2 regions of the Bacillus sp. NEB1478 genome follow, and region 2 is predicted to be linked to the other one. Evidence: a T-box and tRNA genes for the amino acid it is inferred to sense, from the RefSeq annotation. Region 2 holds a T-box; the other holds one or more tRNA genes.

Region 1 (10,002 bases), 1.9 Mb from region 2:
CATTCAAGATCTTACTGGCAAAATCCAAATTTACGTAAGAACAGATGCAGTAGGGGAAGAACAATACGAATTGTTTGATTCTATTGATATCGGAGACTGGGTTGGAGTAACAGGAACTGTATTTAAGACAAAAGTAGGAGAACTTTCTATTAAAGCTAAAGATTTTCAGTTGCTTACAAAATCTTTACGTCCGCTCCCTGATAAGTTTCATGGTTTAAAAGACGTTGAACAACGTTACAGACAGCGTTATGTTGATTTAATCATGAACCCGGAAGTAAGAGATACGTTTATTTCACGTTCTAAAATTATCCGTTCAATGCGTCGCTACCTAGATGACCATGGTTACTTGGAAGTTGAAACGCCAACAATGCATTCAATTCCAGGTGGAGCTTCTGCCCGACCTTTCATCACTCATCATAATACATTAGACATGGAGCTTTATATGCGTATCGCTATCGAGCTTCACTTAAAGCGTCTAATCGTAGGCGGACTTGAAAAAGTATATGAAATCGGACGCGTATTCCGTAATGAGGGAGTATCTACTCGTCATAATCCGGAATTTACCATGATTGAATTGTATGAAGCGTATGCTGATTATCTTGATATTATGGAACTGACTGAAAATCTGATCGCACATATCGCACAAGATGTACTTGGTTCAACTACAGTAAAATATGGTGATTATGAAGTGGATCTTAATCCTAGATGGAAAAGAGTTCACATGGTAGATGCGATTAAAGAGGCAGCGGGAGTAGACTTCTGGCCGAAAATGTCAGATGAAGAAGCTCGCGAACTTGCTAAAAAGTATAATGTACCTGTAAAAAATACAATGTCTTATGGACATGTAGTAAATGAATTCTTTGAACATTTTGTTGAAGAAAAACTAATACAGCCTACATTCGTATATGGTCATCCAGTGGCGATTTCTCCATTGGCTAAAAAGAATCCAGAAGATCCGCGTTTTACAGATCGTTTTGAACTTTTCATTGTTGGCCGTGAACACGCGAATGCTTTCTCTGAACTTAATGATCCTATAGATCAGCGTGAGCGTTTTGAAGAACAACTTAAAGAGCGTGCTGAAGGTAATGATGAAGCACATATGATGGATGAAGATTTCGTGGAAGCACTAGAATATGGAATGCCTCCAACGGGCGGTCTTGGAATCGGTATTGACCGACTTGTTATGTTATTGACGAATTCACCGTCTATCCGTGATGTATTATTGTTCCCGCAAATGCGTCATTCTGATAAATAAGATGATTTTAAAAACCAGCCTTCGTGCTGGTTTTTGTTTTTTAATGAAGAATGATAAATCTGGGATCGGAGCATGATAATTAAGGTGTGGATAAACAAACAACCCTTTCACCTATATCTTGTATTATAGAACTATTATTTTCACCTTATCTTGTGGAAGGTTGAAAGAGGTTATAACGGGGTAAATAAAAGTAAATGTTTTTTAGTAAAAACTATTGTACAAGAACGAAAATGGTGGTATATTATTCTTCGTCGCAAGAAATACTTGATTGTGAAAATGGCTAAACAAAACAAATAAAAGTTTTAAAAAAAGCTGTTGACAACAAGGGTTTAGGCATGGTAACCTAATAAAGTCGCCAAAACGAGCGGCATTGAAAAACAAGTTCTTTGAAAACTGAACAAAAGAAATAGGTAAGGAATTAAATTAATTCCGTCAGTTTTAAAATCGAGCAAGACAAACACTTTTATGGAGAGTTTGATCCTGGCTCAGGATGAACGCTGGCGGCGTGCCTAATACATGCAAGTCGAGCGAATGAAGAGGAGCTTGCTCCTCTGATTTAGCGGCGGACGGGTGAGTAACACGTGGGTAATCTGCCTGTAAGACGGGGATAACTCCGGGAAACCGGGGCTAATACCGGATAACAAGAGAGGAAGCATTTCTTCTTTTTGAAAGTCGGTTTCGGCTGACACTTACAGATGAGCCCGCGGCGCATTAGCTAGTTGGTGAGGTAACGGCTCACCAAGGCGACGATGCGTAGCCGACCTGAGAGGGTGATCGGCCACACTGGGACTGAGACACGGCCCAGACTCCTACGGGAGGCAGCAGTAGGGAATCTTCGGCAATGGGCGAAAGCCTGACCGAGCAACGCCGCGTGAGCGATGAAGGCCTTCGGGTCGTAAAGCTCTGTTGTTAGAGAAGAACAAGTACGAGAGTAACTGCTCGTACCTTGACGGTACCTAACCAGAAAGCCACGGCTAACTACGTGCCAGCAGCCGCGGTAATACGTAGGTGGCAAGCGTTATCCGGAATTATTGGGCGTAAAGCGCGCGCAGGCGGTCTCTTAAGTCTGATGTGAAAGCCCACGGCTCAACCGTGGAGGGTCATTGGAAACTGGGAGACTTGAGTGCAGGAGAGAAAAGTGGAATTCCACGTGTAGCGGTGAAATGCGTAGAGATGTGGAGGAACACCAGTGGCGAAGGCGGCTTTTTGGCCTGTAACTGACGCTGAGGCGCGAAAGCGTGGGGAGCAAACAGGATTAGATACCCTGGTAGTCCACGCCGTAAACGATGAGTGCTAGGTGTTGGGGGGTTCCACCCTCAGTGCTGAAGTTAACACATTAAGCACTCCGCCTGGGGAGTACGACCGCAAGGTTGAAACTCAAAGGAATTGACGGGGGCCCGCACAAGCAGTGGAGCATGTGGTTTAATTCGAAGCAACGCGAAGAACCTTACCAGGTCTTGACATCCTCTGACCACTCTAGAGATAGAGCTTTCCCCTTCGGGGGACAGAGTGACAGGTGGTGCATGGTTGTCGTCAGCTCGTGTCGTGAGATGTTGGGTTAAGTCCCGCAACGAGCGCAACCCTTGACCTTAGTTGCCAGCATTCAGTTGGGCACTCTAAGGTGACTGCCGGTGACAAACCGGAGGAAGGTGGGGATGACGTCAAATCATCATGCCCCTTATGACCTGGGCTACACACGTGCTACAATGGGTGGTACAAAGGGTTGCGAAGCCGCGAGGCCAAGCCAATCCCAAAAAGCCACTCTCAGTTCGGATTGTAGGCTGCAACTCGCCTACATGAAGCCGGAATTGCTAGTAATCGCGGATCAGCATGCCGCGGTGAATACGTTCCCGGGCCTTGTACACACCGCCCGTCACACCACGAGAGTTTGTAACACCCGAAGTCGGTGGGGTAACCCTCTTGGGAGCCAGCCGCCGAAGGTGGGACAGATGATTGGGGTGAAGTCGTAACAAGGTAGCCGTATCGGAAGGTGCGGCTGGATCACCTCCTTTCTATGGAGATTATGAGACAGCTAGTCTGTTTCGTAAGTACGCCTATTCTTCTTTTGTTCAGTTTTGAGAGAACTCAAAACTCTCAACTAAATAACATTTTTTCGTTCTTACAAGATCGGAAAGGTTATTTTAACTATGTTCTTTGAAAACTAGATATCGACATCCAAACAATATGCAAGGCAGATATATATTATTTATCTGCGCCAAGCAAGAACTGTTTGATGTTTCAGAAGCGAGAAGATCGAGGCGACAAAGTCTTGAAGGAGCGGAGTGTGTTTCGATACATGAGCACCGGAAAGACGAAGTCAACGAAGAGATTCGATGCTTATCAAACATCAATATAAGGTTAAGCTAGAAAGGGCGCACGGTGGATGCCTTGGCACTAGGAGCCGAAGAAGGACGGGACGAACACCGATATGCCTCGGGGAGCTGTAAGTAAGCATTGATCCGGGGATTTCCGAATGGGGGAACCCACCATCCGTAATGGGATGGTATCCATATCTGAATACATAGGGTATGAGAAGGCAGACCCGGGGAACTGAAACATCTAAGTACCCGGAGGAAGAGAAAGCAAATGCGATTTCCTGAGTAGCGGCGAGCGAAACGGAATCAGCCCAAACCAGAGGGCTTGCCCTCTGGGGTTGTAGGACACTCTATACGGAGTTACAAAGGAACGAGGTAGGTGAAGTGGTCTGGAAAGGCCAGCCGAAGAAGGTAACAGCCCTGTAGCTGAAACTTCGTTCCCTCCAGAGTGGATCCTGAGTACGGCGGGACACGTGAAACCCCGTCGGAATCCGGGAGGACCATCTCCCAAGGCTAAATACTCCCTAGTGACCGATAGTGAACCAGTACCGTGAGGGAAAGGTGAAAAGCACCCCGGAAGGGGAGTGAAATAGATCCTGAAACCGTGTGCCTACAAGTAGTCGGAGCCCATTAACGGGTGACGGCGTGCCTTTTGTAGAATGAACCGGCGAGTTACGATCCCGTGCAAGGTTAAGTTGAATAGACGGAGCCGCAGCGAAAGCGAGTCTGAATAGGGCGACATAGTACGTGGTCGTAGACCCGAAACCGTGTGATCTACCCATGTCCAGGGTGAAGTTCAGGTAACACTGAATGGAGGCCCGAACCCACGCACGTTGAAAAGTGCGGGGATGAGGTGTGGGTAGGGGTGAAATGCCAATCGAACACGGAGATAGCTGGTTCTCCCCGAAATAGCTTTAGGGCTAGCCTCGCGGCAAGATTCCTGGAGGTAGAGCACTGATTGGACTAGGGGCCCCCACAGGGTTACCGAATTCAGTCAAACTCCGAATGCCAGAGAATTATCCGCGGGAGTCAGACTGCGAGTGATAAGATCCGTAGTCAAAAGGGAAACAGCCCAGACCATCAGCTAAGGTCCCAAAGTATACGTTAAGTGGCAAAGGATGTGGAGTTGCCCAGACAACCAGGATGTTGGCTTAGAAGCAGCCACCATTTAAAGAGTGCGTAATAGCTCACTGGTCGAGTGACTCTGCGCCGAAAATGTAACGGGGCTAAACGTATCACCGAAGCTATGGCTTGTACCGTATGGTACAGGGGTAGGGGAGCGTTCGAAGTGCAGCGAAGTCAGACCGGAAGGACTGGTGGAGCGCTTTGAAGTGAGAATGCCGGTATGAGTAGCGAAAGACAAGTGAGAATCTTGTCCATCGAAAGCCTAAGGTTTCCTGAGGAAGGCTCGTCCGCTCAGGGTTAGTCGGGGCCTAAGCCGAGGCTGAAAAGCGTAGGCGATGGATAACAGGTTGATATTCCTGTACCACTTCCTTTCCGTTTGAACGATGGGGGGACGCAGTAAGGTAGGGTGAGCGCACTGATGGAATAGTGCGTCTAAGCAGTTAGGCTGTTGGATAGGCAAATCCGTCCAACGTGAAGGCTGAGCTGTGATGGCGAGGGAAATTTAGTACCGAAGTCCCTGATCCTACACTGCCAAGAAAAGCCTCTAGTGAGGAAAGATGTGCCCGTACCGCAAACCGACACAGGTAGGCGAGGAGAGAATCCTAAGATGATCGGGAGAACTCTCGTTAAGGAACTCGGCAAAATGACCCCGTAACTTCGGGAGAAGGGGTGCTCTGATAGGGTTTATCGCCCGAGAGAGCCGCAGTGAATAGATCCAAGCGACTGTTTAGCAAAAACACAGGTCTCTGCGAAACCGCAAGGTGAAGTATAGGGGCTGACACCTGCCCGGTGCTGGAAGGTTAAGAGGAGGGGTTATCCTTTTAGGAGAAGCTCTGAATTGAAGCCCCAGTAAACGGCGGCCGTAACTATAACGGTCCTAAGGTAGCGAAATTCCTTGTCGGGTAAGTTCCGACCCGCACGAAAGGTGTAACGACTTGGATACTGTCTCAACGAGAGACCCGGTGAAATTATAGTACCTGTGAAGATGCAGGTTACCCGCGACAGGACGGAAAGACCCCATGGAGCTTTACTGCAACTTGATATTGGATTTTGGTACAGCTTGTACAGGATAGGTAGGAGCCTGAGAAGCCGGAGCGCCAGCTTCGGTGGAGGCGTCGGTGGGATACTACCCTGGCTGTATTGAAATTCTAACCTAGAACCGTGATCCGGTTCAGAGACAGTGTCAGGTGGGCAGTTTGACTGGGGCGGTCGCCTCCTAAACAGTAACGGAGGCGCCCAAAGGTTCCCTCAGAATGGTTGGAAATCATTCGCAGAGTGTAAAGGCACAAGGGAGCTTGACTGCGAGACCTACAAGTCGAGCAGGGACGAAAGTCGGGCTTAGTGATCCGGTGGTTCCGCATGGAAGGGCCATCGCTCAACGGATAAAAGCTACCCTGGGGATAACAGGCTTATCTCCCCCAAGAGTCCACATCGACGGGGAGGTTTGGCACCTCGATGTCGGCTCATCGCATCCTGGGGCTGAAGTAGGTCCCAAGGGTTGGGCTGTTCGCCCATTAAAGCGGTACGCGAGCTGGGTTCAGAACGTCGTGAGACAGTTCGGTCCCTATCCGTCGCGGGCGCAGGAAATTTGAGAGGAGCTGTCCTTAGTACGAGAGGACCGGGATGGACACACCGCTGGTGTACCAGTTGTTCCGCCAGGGGCATAGCTGGGTAGCTACGTGTGGACGGGATAAGTGCTGAAAGCATCTAAGCATGAAGCCCCCCTCAAGATGAGATTTCCCATCACGTCAAGTGAGTAAGACCCCTTAGAGATGATGAGGTTGATAGGTCTGGTGTGGAAGCGTGGCGACACGTGGAGCTGACAGATACTAATCGGTCGAGGGCTTATCCTTAAAAAAAGCATAACGTTTGGAAACGTCGTATCTAGTTTTGAGAGAACATACATATTGATCAAAAATCAATAAAAAATCTCTTGCATTAATCAAATTTATAGAGTATAATTTTATCTTGTCGAGATAAAAAACTCGCTTTCTGGTCTAGTGATGATGGCGAAGAGGTCACACCCGTTCCCATACCGAACACGGAAGTTAAGCTCTTCAGCGCCGATGGTAGTTGGGGGTCTCCCCCTGTTAGAGTAGGACATCGCTAGGCTAGATAATTTTATATGGAGGATTAGCTCAGCTGGGAGAGCACCTGCCTTACAAGCAGGGGGTCGGCGGTTCGAACCCGTCATCCTCCACCATTTACTTACTTGCCGGTTTAGCTCAATTGGTAGAGCAACTGACTTGTAATCAGTAGGTTGGGGGTTCAAGTCCTCTAGCCGGCACCATTTTGCAAGAGCCATTAGCTCAGTTGGTAGAGCATCTGACTTTTAATCAGAGGGTCGAAGGTTCGAATCCTTCATGGCTCACCATTTTTAACGCGGGTGTGGCGGAATTGGCAGACGCGCTAGACTTAGGATCTAGTGTCTTTGACGTGGGGGTTCGAGTCCCTTCACCCGCACCAATTTCCTTTTTAAAATTAAATATACGCGGAAGTAGTTCAGTGGTAGAATACAACCTTGCCAAGGTTGGGGTCGCGGGTTCGAATCCCGTCTTCCGCTCCAGATTTATTTATGTATGTGCCGGGGTGGCGGAACTGGCAGACGCACAGGACTTAAAATCCTGCGGTAGGTGACTACCGTACCGGTTCGATTCCGGTCCTCGGCACCACATACATGCGCCCTTAGCTCAGCTGGATAGAGTGTTTGACTACGAATCAAAAGGTCGGGAGTTCGAATCTCTCAGGGCGCGCCATGTTTTACGGGAAGTGGCTCAGCTTGGTAGAGCACCTGGTTTGGGACCAGGGGGTCGCAGGTTCAAATCCTGTCTTCCCGACCATTATAACTGTATAAGTTATTTGGGGCTTTAGCTCAGCTGGGAGAGCGCCTGCCTTGCACGCAGGAGGTCAGCGGTTCGATCCCGCTAAGCTCCACCATTTTCAGAAAATGTTTCTGACATTTTCTTTTTTAATGCTTAAAAGTTCTTTGAAAACTGAACAAAAGAAATAGGTAAGGAATTAAGAATTAATTCCGTCAGTTTTAAAAACGAGCAAGACAAACACTTTTATGGAGAGTTTGATCCTGGCTCAGGATGAACGCTGGCGGCGTGCCTAATACATGCAAGTCGAGCGAATGAAGAGGAGCTTGCTCCTCTGATTTAGCGGCGGACGGGTGAGTAACACGTGGGTAATCTGCCTGTAAGACGGGGATAACTCCGGGAAACCGGGGCTAATACCGGATAACAAGAGAAGAAGCATTTCTTCTTTTTGAAAGTCGGTTTCGGCTGACACTTACAGATGAGCCCGCGGCGCATTAGCTAGTTGGTGAGGTAACGGCTCACCAAGGCGACGATGCGTAGCCGACCTGAGAGGGTGATCGGCCACACTGGGACTGAGACACGGCCCAGACTCCTACGGGAGGCAGCAGTAGGGAATCTTCGGCAATGGGCGAAAGCCTGACCGAGCAACGCCGCGTGAGCGATGAAGGCCTTCGGGTCGTAAAGCTCTGTTGTTAGAGAAGAACAAGTACGAGAGTAACTGCTCGTACCTTGACGGTACCTAACCAGAAAGCCACGGCTAACTACGTGCCAGCAGCCGCGGTAATACGTAGGTGGCAAGCGTTATCCGGAATTATTGGGCGTAAAGCGCGCGCAGGCGGTCTCTTAAGTCTGATGTGAAAGCCCACGGCTCAACCGTGGAGGGTCATTGGAAACTGGGAGACTTGAGTGCAGGAGAGAAAAGTGGAATTCCACGTGTAGCGGTGAAATGCGTAGAGATGTGGAGGAACACCAGTGGCGAAGGCGGCTTTTTGGCCTGTAACTGACGCTGAGGCGCGAAAGCGTGGGGAGCAAACAGGATTAGATACCCTGGTAGTCCACGCCGTAAACGATGAGTGCTAGGTGTTGGGGGGTTCCACCCTCAGTGCTGAAGTTAACACATTAAGCACTCCGCCTGGGGAGTACGACCGCAAGGTTGAAACTCAAAGGAATTGACGGGGGCCCGCACAAGCAGTGGAGCATGTGGTTTAATTCGAAGCAACGCGAAGAACCTTACCAGGTCTTGACATCCTCTGACCACTCTAGAGATAGAGCTTTCCCCTTCGGGGGACAGAGTGACAGGTGGTGCATGGTTGTCGTCAGCTCGTGTCGTGAGATGTTGGGTTAAGTCCCGCAACGAGCGCAACCCTTGACCTTAGTTGCCAGCATTCAGTTGGGCACTCTAAGGTGACTGCCGGTGACAAACCGGAGGAAGGTGGGGATGACGTCAAATCATCATGCCCCTTATGACCTGGGCTACACACGTGCTACAATGGGTGGTACAAAGGGTTGCGAAGCCGCGAGGCCAAGCCAATCCCAAAAAGCCACTCTCAGTTCGGATTGTAGGCTGCAACTCGCCTACATGAAGCCGGAATTGCTAGTAATCGCGGATCAGCATGCCGCGGTGAATACGTTCCCGGGCCTTGTACACACCGCCCGTCACACCACGAGAGTTTGTAACACCCGAAGTCGGTGGGGTAACCCTTTTGGGAGCCAGCCGCCGAAGGTGGGACAGATGATTGGGGTGAAGTCGTAACAAGGTAGCCGTATCGGAAGGTGCGGCTGGATCACCTCCTTTCTATGGAGATTATGAGACAGCTAGTCTGTTTCGTAAGTACGCCTATTCTTCTTTTGTTCAGTTTTGAAGGAACTTCAACATTCCTTTATGGGCCTATAGCTCAGCTGGTTAGAGCGCACGCCTGATAAGCGTGAGGTCGATGGTTCGAGTCCATTTAGGCCCACCATTTTTATAAAACCCAAACATTTGGGGCTTTAGCTCAGCTGGGAGAGCGCCTGCCTTGCACGCAGGAGGTCAGCGGTTCGATCCCGCTAAGCTCCACCATTGCACATCTTACGATGATGCCTTTTTTAATGGTTTTATGTTCTTTGAAAACTAGATATCGACATCCAAACAATATGCAAGGCAGATATATATTATTTATCTGCGCCAAGCAAGAACTGTTTGATGTTTCAGAAGCGAGAAGATCGAGGCGACAAAGTCTTGAAGGAGCGGAGTGTGTTTCGATACATGAGCACCGGAAAGACGAAGTCAACGAAGAGATTCGATGCTTATCAAACATCAATATAAGGTTAAGCTAGAAAGGGCGCACGGTGGATGCCTTGGCACTAGGAGCCGAAGAAGGACGGGACGAACACCGATATGCCTCGGGGAGCTGTAAGTAAGCATTGATCCGGGGATTTCCGAATGGGGGAACCCACCATCCGTAATGGGATGGTATCCATATCTGAATACATAGGGTATGAGAAGGCA
Region 2 (10,002 bases):
AAGGAAAGGGAATATTATGAATTTTTATATAGCTTCAGGCTTTCAAAATAAGATACGTATACAAGACATGGCATCAGAAATCCAAAAATTATTAGGTTGGAATCTTACATACGACTGGACACAAAACGGGAGAGCGATAACTTTGGAAGATCTAGCCCGTATAGGTACAAAAGAATATGAAGGAGTTATGAATTCAGATGTTGTCATTGTCATTCTCCCAGGAGGTAAAGGTTGTCATACAGAATTAGGAATTGCACTTGGAGCACAAAAATGCATTATTCTGTATGACCCTGAAGAAGTACTTGGAAATTATATAGAAGCGACTACTTTTTATTATTTATCGAACATAAAACATTGGAGTGGGAAAGTTCACGAACTAAATGATTTAATTAAGGCGTAAAAATTTATTGTTCCGTTTTATAAGAATGATTTTTGAACACCGTAATTGTTTTTTCTGCTATACGGTCATAACCTTCTTCGTTAGGATGAATGGAATCATATAGCCATTTTTCCATATCTTTAGTAGGAAGTGCTTCGCTTACAGGAACTACTAAGGCAGGTTTGTTGGATAGGGCGGTTTCATAAGCGATAAGGTTCCAATCATTTAATAACTTTTCACTTGCCGGATAATAGTTTTTCTCAGCATTCACAACGTTGTAAAGCTCATTCAATACTAGAATAGCATCAGTATTTTGTGAACGGATAACCATAAAAATATCCTGCAGATTTTTCTCATATTCACCTTTAACTCGATCATAACCTTGGATTGCTTTAAGCGGTCCTTCTGTTTTGGCAACTTGAACAATATCATTTCCTCCAATATTAATTGAAATGATATCTGCTTTTCGAACTGCTTCCAAAACTGCCGGCTGCTTCAGTTGATTCACTAAACCTTTACTTGTTGCGCCAGAAACACCTAAGTTTTCAAGTTCAAATTCCTTGCCCGTAAGGTTTTCTAAACTTTTGTTAACTTTAACAGGAAATCCACCTTCATCAGATCCTCTGCCTTGTGCAACGGAATCACCTAAAACGATGTGAACAAAACTTTTTTTAGGACTTTGTTTTAAATGCTCGAGATAAGTTTCCTGTTTCGTTTCTTGTTTTTCATTCTGTACAACCATCGATTCTTTCTTTATCTGATTTATTTTATACTGTGGGTAGTAATACCATCCAGCAGTTCCGACAATCAGCAATAAAAGAAGGATAGTGAATATATATCTTTTTTTCATAATTCCTCCTATGTTTCATTTCTAATAATGTAATATAATAACATAATTTTATTTAGAAAGAATAGGGTGACATTGCTTGAAAAATCATTCGCTCAAAGTTCCTGTTTTTATCCCAATTATAATTGGTATTATCGCGATTTCATTTTCATCCATCTTTGTGAAATGGTCGTCAGCTCCGGTTTCTGTACAAGCTATGTACCGTCTGCTGATCACCTTAATCCTTATGATTCCATTTGTGTTGAAACAAAGTAACTGGCTAAAAAAGATTACGATAAAAGAGTACGGACTGTTAATTTTATCTGGTACATTTTTAGCTTTTCACTTTCTGTTCTGGATGGGTTCATTAAAGTTAACAACTGTTGCCAGTTCAACTATACTGTTATCTTTGCAGCCTGTTTTCGTAATGGTTGGTGCGTATTTATTATTTAAGGAGAAGACAACGAAACCTGCTTTAATGAGCATGTTGGTGGCAATCATCGGAGCCATTTTAATTGGCTGGGGTGACATTGGGATCTCTTTTACAAATATAAAAGGAGATATTCTTTCCGTTTTAGGCACGATTGTTGTAGCCATCCATATGCTGATTGGTCAGAGTCTCCTCAAATCAATACCATCAACATTATATAGTTTTATTGTCTTCTTAGCTGCTGTGATTGTTTTTACTATATATAATCTGACATTACATATTCCAATGACAGGGTACTCCCGAATCGATTGGGGTATATTTATATTGCTTGCAATAGTACCGACTGTGTTTGGTCACGTTCTATTTAATTGGCTGTTAAAACGAGTAACAGCTGCTACGATCTCAATGGCTATTTTAGGAGAGCCGGTTGGTGCTAGCCTCCTCGCGATTATTTTACTAAATGAAACATTGTCATTTACTCAATGCATTGGGGGACTTATCGTTCTGCTGGGACTTTATTTCTTTTTACAAAATACACGGAAAAAAAGTAAAAATAACAATCCCGCAATATTAGCAAAGCCAGTAAACACCGGACCTATTATTAAAGATGAAAAAAGGCATACAGGAATTCACTGATTGTGAGTTCCTTTTTCTGTTCATTTTAATCTTATTCTTATATGATGAGATTAATATATTTAAGAGGAGTTTGATTTCATGAATAATTATGAAATAGCTACTTTTGCTGGTGGCTGCTTTTGGTGTATGGTTACACCTTTTGAAGAGTGGCCAGGAATTATTAAAGTTGAATCCGGCTATACAGGTGGTCATAAGGAAAATCCTTCTTATAACGAAGTGTGCAGTGAAACAACTGGTCATTTTGAGGCGGTACAGATTACTTATGATCCAACAGTCATTTCATACGAAAAAATAGTGTCGGTCTTCTGGAAACAAATTGATCCAACCGACGAGGGCGGACAATTTTATGATAGAGGGGACTCTTATCGTACAGCCATTTTTTATCACGATGAAAAACAGAAAGAAACAGCAGAACGATCTAAACAAGAGCTTCAAGAAAGCGGCAGATTTTCTAAACCTATCGCCACACTAATTATACCTGCCAAAACGTTTTACACAGCTGAAGAATACCATCAGGATTATCATAAAAAAAATCCGTTCCATTATAAACGTTATAGAACAGGGTCAGGACGTGATCATTTTATTAAAGAACATTGGGAAGATAAAAAGAAAAAAGAAGAAGTATTAAAAACACTAAACCCAATTCAATTTAATGTCACTCAAAATGATGCGACTGAACCTCCTTTTCAAAACGAATTTTGGAACCATACAGAAGAAGGGATCTATGTTGATATTGTCTCAGGAGAACCGCTTTTCAGCTCTCTTGATAAATTTGACAGCAGCTGCGGATGGCCGAGCTTCACAAAACCCGTTCGATCATCAAATGTTGATGAAAAAGAAGATCTTTCTCACGGCATGATACGAACAGAAGTTAGGAGTAAAGATGCTGATTCACACTTAGGGCATGTATTTACTGATGGTCCAAGAGAAAAAGGCGGATTGCGCTATTGCATCAATTCTGCCGCTTTACGTTTTATTCCAAGACAAAAATTAAAAGAAGAAGGCTATGAAGAATACGAAAAGCTTTTTGAAAATAAATAAACCAGCCACCGGCTGGTTTATTTTTGTTTAGATGAAGAAAAGGCGTGAGATTGTATATATTTAAGACGCAAAAATAAGATGATCGCTCCAGCAGATAATCCTGAAATAAGACCGATCCAATACCCATATGCACCGTGTGACGTATAATTTGCTAAATAATAACCGACAGGCAATCCAAGTACCCAATACGATATAAACGAGAGAAAAAAGGTTACATTGACATCCTTATATCCTCTTAGTGCACCTTGTATCGGAGCACCAATAGCATCTGCCAGCTGAAAAAATACAGCAAACCATAAAAAAGATTTGGTTAATTGTATAACATCTTTTTGATTGGAATAAATCCCTGCTACTTGTTCATCAAAGATAATTAACAGAGCAGAAAAGAGAACTGCAAATGAAAGAGCAGTAATGATTCCGATCGTGCTATATTGAGCTGCGTCTTTATACCGCTCTCCACCTACCTCAAATCCGACTGCGATTGTTAATGCCATTGCAATACTTAGAGGAATCATGTATAAAAATGAGGCAAAATTTAATGCTGCCTGGTGAGCAGCGATTGTAACAGTATTAAAATCACTCATCAATAAAGTTACGGCAGCAAAGATACTAACCTCAAAGAAAATAGAGAACCCAATTGGCACTCCTATTTTAAGCTGTGCTTTCCAAGATTTTAAAGAAGGTCTATAAACAGTTCTAAATATCTGATATTTCTTAAATGGTTCCACTTTAAACAAGAGTAAAATGGTAATAACCGCTGTTATCCAATAAGAAATAGATGTTGCAACACCTGCACCAATACCGCCAAGTTCAGGAAAACCTGCTTTACCAAAGATGAATAAGTAATTAAAGAAAGCGTTAACGGGTAAAGCAATAAGTGTGACGATCATTGTAATTCTAGTATGACCCAGCGCATCAATGAAAGACCGCAGTGCTCCATATATAAAGAGCGGTAAGATCCCAAAAGATAGGGCGATTAAATAACCCTTAGCAACTCGTTCAACTTCATGCTCCAGTGACATTAATTGCAGCACTGGGTCCAAAATGAAAAATCCAGCTAAGATAACGCAAATTGAAATCACAACTGCTAAATATACGGCTTGCGTCACAGCAATTGGTACATGCTTATTATTTCGGGCTCCTTCGAGCTGGGATACAATCGGAGTCAGCGCCATTAGAATACCATTTAGCCCAGTAAAGATCGGTACCCAGAGACTTGAGCCAATGGCAACACCAGCAAGTTGATTTGCACCTGAATGACCGCTCATTACTGTATCAAGAAAATTCATAGCATACAGGCCGAGCTGAGTAATTAAAACCGGTATGACCAAGAACAAAAATCGTTTATATTTTTCTTTTAACGTACTTGTTTGGAACATATTCATACTTCCTTTATTGTTTTAACCTGACAATTTAAGCTAATGCATTATATCATACTATTATGAAATATATACAAAGGAGCCATTATGAGTGTCCAATTTTTGTTTGAAGTAAATTCCGTTCAGCCTGGAAATTTCCCAAATGAAAAAACAGTCCAGGTCTCAGTGGAACTGATACATAAACAAAACGGGGAAACACTTTTTACAGGGATAATACCCGTAAAAGTAACAGAGCATGGAGTATTTGTCTCCGTCAATGCCATATCATCTGCATTCACATCGAAATACTTGCGTACAGAAACAATGTTTCGTTTAAAACGTTACATAAAAAGAATGAGAAATTACTTAGATTTTGATTAATTGGAATATGTTGACTTTTGTAGGGGCACCTCATATAATATGTTAAAAATATACATGAACATTTATGAAAAAGAGAGTAGACTGCATGCTTGTTTAAGCAAGCTGGGGACGATGGAAGCCTGGTACAATCTGCAGTTGAAACGCACTTTGGAAATGCTTTTCTGAATTCATAGGAAAAGCCGGGACTCCCGTTAAAAGTTTAAGCGGCCTTAATGGGCAATGAGAGTGGTACCGCGGATTAGTCCGCCTCTTCTATGTAAATAGAAGAGGCGTTTTTTTATTTACCGGATGTAAACTAGGAGGATGAAAAAATGAACGAGAAAAAGCAGTTTGCCATATTTCTAAAACAAAATATAAAAGATGAATTTAATGTAGAAGAAATTGAAGCATTAATCGAAAAACCAAAACAAATTCAACAAGGTGATTTGGCTTTTCCGTGCTTTCAAATAGCTAAAATTCACAAATGTCCTCCAAATAAAATTGCTCAGACATTAGCAGCTGGAGAGCTTCCAGAAACTTTCAGCAAAGTCGAAACGATCGGGGGCTATGTGAATATCTTTTTCAATAAAAAAAGAGTCGTTCACGGGTTGTTAACGAAAATTTTAACAGAAGATGATAAATTCGGCAGTCATACTTTAGGAAAAGAAAAAACGATAGTCATGGATTTATCTTCACCCAACATTGCTAAACCGTTCTCTATGGGACATCTCCGCTCGACCGTAATAGGTTCTTCTATAGCTGCAATCAGTGAAAAATGCGGCTATAAAACAATAAAAATAAACTATATTGGAGATTGGGGTACGCAATTCGGCAAATTAATTTCAGCCTATTTAAAGTGGGGGGACGAGTATGCAGTTAAAAAGAATCCTATTCCAGAACTGCTTTCACTTTACGTCCGCTTTCATGAAGAAGCAGAAAAAGACCCTGCTTTAAATGATGAAGGCAGAAAATGGTTTAAGAAATTGGAAGATGGCGACGAAAATGCGAGAGATTTATGGGTTTGGTTTAGAGAAGTTTCTCTAAAAGCATTTCAACAAATATATCAATTATTAAATGTGAACTTTGATTCATACAATGGTGAAGCTTTTTACAACGACAAAATGGAAAGTACAGTTAATCAATTAAAAAAGCTCAGCCTGTTGGAAGTATCGGAAGGAGCAGAAGTCGTAAGAGTAGGAGATGAACTACCTCCGTGTCTTATTAAGAAATCTGACGGTGCCACACTTTATGCGACACGTGATTTAACCGCAGCCATATATAGAAAGAATGTCTATGATTTTGATCATGCATTTTATGTTGTGGGACATGAACAATCTTTGCACTTTGAACAGGTAAAACGAGTGCTGTCCAAAATGAATTACAATTGGTCAAACGATATGGAGCACATCCCATTCGGACTAATTTTACAAAACGGAAAAAAGATGAGTACCAGAAAAGGAAAGACCGTCTTGTTGGAAAATGTACTCTTAGAGGCCATTAAACTTGCCGAAAAAAACATTAAAGAAAAGAACCCAGATTTGACGGATGTAGAAGAAGTAGCAAGACAAGTCGGGGTAGGAGCGGTAATCTTCCATGACTTGAAAAATGAGAAAGGAAACGATGTAGAATTTTCTCTCGATCAAATGCTGAAGTTCGAAGGTGACACAGGACCATATATTCAATATTCAGCCGCAAGAATACAAACATTATTAAGTAAAGGGAATTTTGACGGAAATCTGCCAGATAAAGTGTCAATTGAGGATGAAAGCTGGGAGTTAGTAATGGCGCTGAACGATTTTCCTGACATTGTTCATTCCGCGTTTAAACGAAGAGAGCCATCGGTAATTTCTAAATACGCTTTAAAGCTTGCACATAAATTCAATCATTATTATGGAAGTGTCAAAGTCTTGGGAAGTAATGAGGCTGCAGAAAGAATGGGATTATGTGCATGTATTCTCATTGTCTTAAAGGAAAGTTTACGATTGTTAGGTGTTCAAACTCCTCAAAAAATGTAAGGAAGGAACAAAATTATGAAAGAAATTAACTGGTCTCCTAAATTATCAAATTGGATTATTAGACATTCTGTTCTTTCAGATGTGAATTATATAGAGCAGCTTAAAGGAGCTACTTCATCCAAACTCTTTTTGATAACAGATAACAATAAAAAGAAAGCCGTCATTCGATTTTATACAAATCATGATTGGAACAACCGTGAACCAGATCTTGCTAAACATGAGGCATTTTCATTACAAACAGCAGAGGAAAGCTGCATTAACACTCCATCTCTATTTGCATATACGTATAACAATGATATTACACAGTATCCTGCTGTATTAATGAGCTATCTTCCTGGAGAGATCATCTTGCCCAAAAACGATAAATCTCAATGGCTTAAGGAGTTGGCAAATTTACTGGCTGATTTTCATAGAACAGCCAGCCACAAGCCATTTCCTTGGAGCTATTATCCTTATAATAAAATTGATTCCATAACCATTCCATCTTGGTCTAGACATACAAATGAGTTTAAAGAAACACTTGAACTAGTAAAATCTTATACCCCTCACTTCAATTCAGGATTTATTCATAGAGACTTCCACCCGGTTAATGTTATGTGGGAAAACGGAAAGGCAACCGGTATTGTTGATTGGCCAAATGCTTGCTATGGTCCAAAGGAAGTCGATATCGGGCATTGCCGATTAAATCTTGCATTGCTTTATGGAGTTGATGAGGCTGCTTTATTTTTAAACTATTATAAAGAAAGTTCACAAATAGAGATTCCTGATCAATCCTATTGGGATTTCATAACTTTATTGGACAGTCTCCCGGACCCGGGTGTTTATGAACCATGGGTTGATTTTGGAATAGGCGGTTTAACTGATGATTTAATTAAAGAGCGGTGGGATACTTACTTTACTACCATTCATAAAGAAATTTTAAGATCCTAATGTTTTCAGTTTACTTTTCTGGTAAATTCCTAACATTCCGTTATATAATCTTATAATCTTAAACCCAATCGGAATCGAGGGAAATCGATGAAAACATTAAATGAACAAACAAAAGGAATATGGTATGCTGCGATCTCTTATTTAATATGGGGATTCCTACCGCTTTATTGGAAGCCATTGAATATGGTAGGGTCTGGAGAAATATTAGCACATCGGATCTTTTGGTCATTCGTATTAATGGTAGCCGTAATGTTTTTATTAAAAAGAACAAAAGGTCTTAAGAGAGATTTTATTCTGCTTTTTTCGAGTAAAAAACAATTTCTTTCCGTTTTTATTGCTTCATTATTAATAAGCGGAAATTGGCTTTTGTACATTTGGGCTGTAAATGCTAACCATGTAGTCGAAGCTAGCTTAGGTTATTATATTAATCCTCTTGTGAATGTCGTTTTAGGAATGCTCGTACTAAATGAACGACTAAACAGCTGGCAGCTTACTTCATTTGTAATCGCTGCTTGCGGTGTTTTCTTATTAACTTGGCAATACGGAAAATTTCCTTGGGTAGCTGTATCATTAGCTCTCTCTTTTGGCTTATACGGACTTGCAAAGAAGTTAGGGAGTTTTGACTCTTTAACTGGATTAACATTTGAAACGATGTTCGTTGTGCCTTTAGCGTTTATTTATTTAGCAATTATCGAATGGAGTGGTACAGGTTCTTTCATAATGGGAGGATTGAATACAACCATTTTATTATGGGGAGCTGGACTAGTAACTGCCGTCCCGCTAATATGTTTTGCACAAGGCGTTAAGAGGATCACGATGACCATGACTGGTTTCCTGCAATACATTGCTCCAACGATTATGCTGCTTCTCGGTGTATTCCTTTATCACGAAACTTTTTCGGTCATTCATTTAATTTCCTTTACTTTAATTTGGGTGGCACTCCTTATATTTACTATAAGTAAAACAAAATGGGCAAATTATCTTATAAATCGTAAAAAACAAAATTCACTTTCTGCGAAAATATAGTATAATGGCAATTGACCATTGCTTACAGATGAAACCTTATCCAGGATAAGGTTCTTTCCGTTCATTGTTTGACAGCGCTTTAAATAGGGAAAAATTTAAGGACGTTATCATCATGAATCACCTGTTAACAGCAACAGCACAATACTCACAAAAGGAAGCAGGAGGGAACAAAAGATGAGTCATCAACGTTCCAAATCAGAAAATCCTTGGCAAGGACTGAATGGTCCAAATCTGGCTTATGTCCTTGAACTATATGACCAATATAGAGTGGATCCGGAATCTGTTGACAGTTCATTCAAAGAAAAGTTTGATGCTTGGGGAGCTCCAAGTGAAGGTTCAGCTCAAGAACCTGCTGCACAGAATCTTGATGGAATGAATTTAGAAAAATTAGCAGCGGCCTATAAGCTTGCGGAAAACATACGCACATACGGACATTTAGCAGCTAACGTATATCCAGTTGGAGAATTTCCAAAAGACATTCACCATATTGACCCGAAAGAATTCGACTTAACTATTGAAGATTTGAAAGCGATACCACCTTCCTTTATTTGGAAAGAAGCGCCATCCTCAGTGAACAACGGGTGGGAAGCGATTCAAATGCTCCAGGAAGTGTACACAAAAAACATTTCTTATGAGTTTAGCCATGTCCATGAAACTGAAGAACGCCAATGGCTGAACACAATGGTAGAAACGAGTCAACATTATCCTGATTTTTCAGCTGACGAGAAGAAAGAACTGCTTTACAGACTTTCGGAAGTGGAAGGATTTGAAAAATTCCTTCATAAAACATTTGTTGGTCAAAAGCGTTTTTCAATTGAAGGCGTAGATATGCTTGTACCTATGTTGGACGAAGCAGCAAAAGAAGGAGCTCGAGATGGTGCCGAACACGCACTTATCGGGATGGCTCACCGTGGACGTCTTAATGTCTTAGCACATGTTCTCGGTAAACCGCTGGAATTAATCTTTTCTGAATTCCACCATTCACCGAACAAAGAACTTGT

What was found. The T-box of region 2 lies ahead of argS (arginine--tRNA ligase). A T-box ahead of a tRNA ligase gene usually reads a tRNA of that ligase, here a tRNA-Arg.
Region 1: it has a tRNA-Arg gene. The T-box ahead of argS (arginine--tRNA ligase) is inferred to sense a tRNA for this amino acid. The anticodon was not compared.

What each region holds. Positions count from the first base shown of each region.
Region 1 is NZ_CP134049.1:3,825,382-3,835,383, reverse strand. Features, by position in the region: gene lysS (lysine--tRNA ligase) at 1-1,255, shown strand, start outside; rRNA gene RGB74_RS19595 (16S ribosomal RNA) at 1,718-3,267, shown strand; rRNA gene RGB74_RS19590 (23S ribosomal RNA) at 3,612-6,548, shown strand; rRNA gene rrf (5S ribosomal RNA) at 6,692-6,807, shown strand; tRNA gene RGB74_RS19580 (tRNA-Val) at 6,823-6,898, shown strand; tRNA gene RGB74_RS19575 (tRNA-Thr) at 6,910-6,985, shown strand; tRNA gene RGB74_RS19570 (tRNA-Lys) at 6,994-7,069, shown strand; tRNA gene RGB74_RS19565 (tRNA-Leu) at 7,078-7,161, shown strand; tRNA gene RGB74_RS19560 (tRNA-Gly) at 7,187-7,261, shown strand; tRNA gene RGB74_RS19555 (tRNA-Leu) at 7,279-7,367, shown strand; tRNA gene RGB74_RS19550 (tRNA-Arg) at 7,375-7,451, shown strand; tRNA gene RGB74_RS19545 (tRNA-Pro) at 7,459-7,535, shown strand; tRNA gene RGB74_RS19540 (tRNA-Ala) at 7,557-7,632, shown strand; rRNA gene RGB74_RS19535 (16S ribosomal RNA) at 7,760-9,309, shown strand; tRNA gene RGB74_RS19530 (tRNA-Ile) at 9,399-9,475, shown strand; tRNA gene RGB74_RS19525 (tRNA-Ala) at 9,498-9,573, shown strand; rRNA gene RGB74_RS19520 (23S ribosomal RNA) at 9,820-10,002, shown strand, end outside.
Region 2 is NZ_CP134049.1:1,964,871-1,974,872, reverse strand. Features, by position in the region: gene RGB74_RS09680 (group-specific protein) at 17-400, shown strand; gene RGB74_RS09675 (GDSL-type esterase/lipase family protein) at 405-1,229, opposite strand; gene RGB74_RS09670 (DMT family transporter) at 1,306-2,271, shown strand; gene msrA (peptide-methionine (S)-S-oxide reductase MsrA) at 2,350-3,312, shown strand; gene RGB74_RS09660 (MATE family efflux transporter) at 3,330-4,691, opposite strand; gene RGB74_RS09655 (Rho GTPase-activating protein) at 4,779-5,051, shown strand; T-box leader at 5,107-5,305, shown strand; gene argS (arginine--tRNA ligase) at 5,363-7,045, shown strand; gene RGB74_RS09645 (aminoglycoside phosphotransferase family protein) at 7,061-7,975, shown strand; gene rarD (EamA family transporter RarD) at 8,063-9,001, shown strand; gene RGB74_RS09635 (2-oxoglutarate dehydrogenase E1 component) at 9,176-10,002, shown strand, end outside.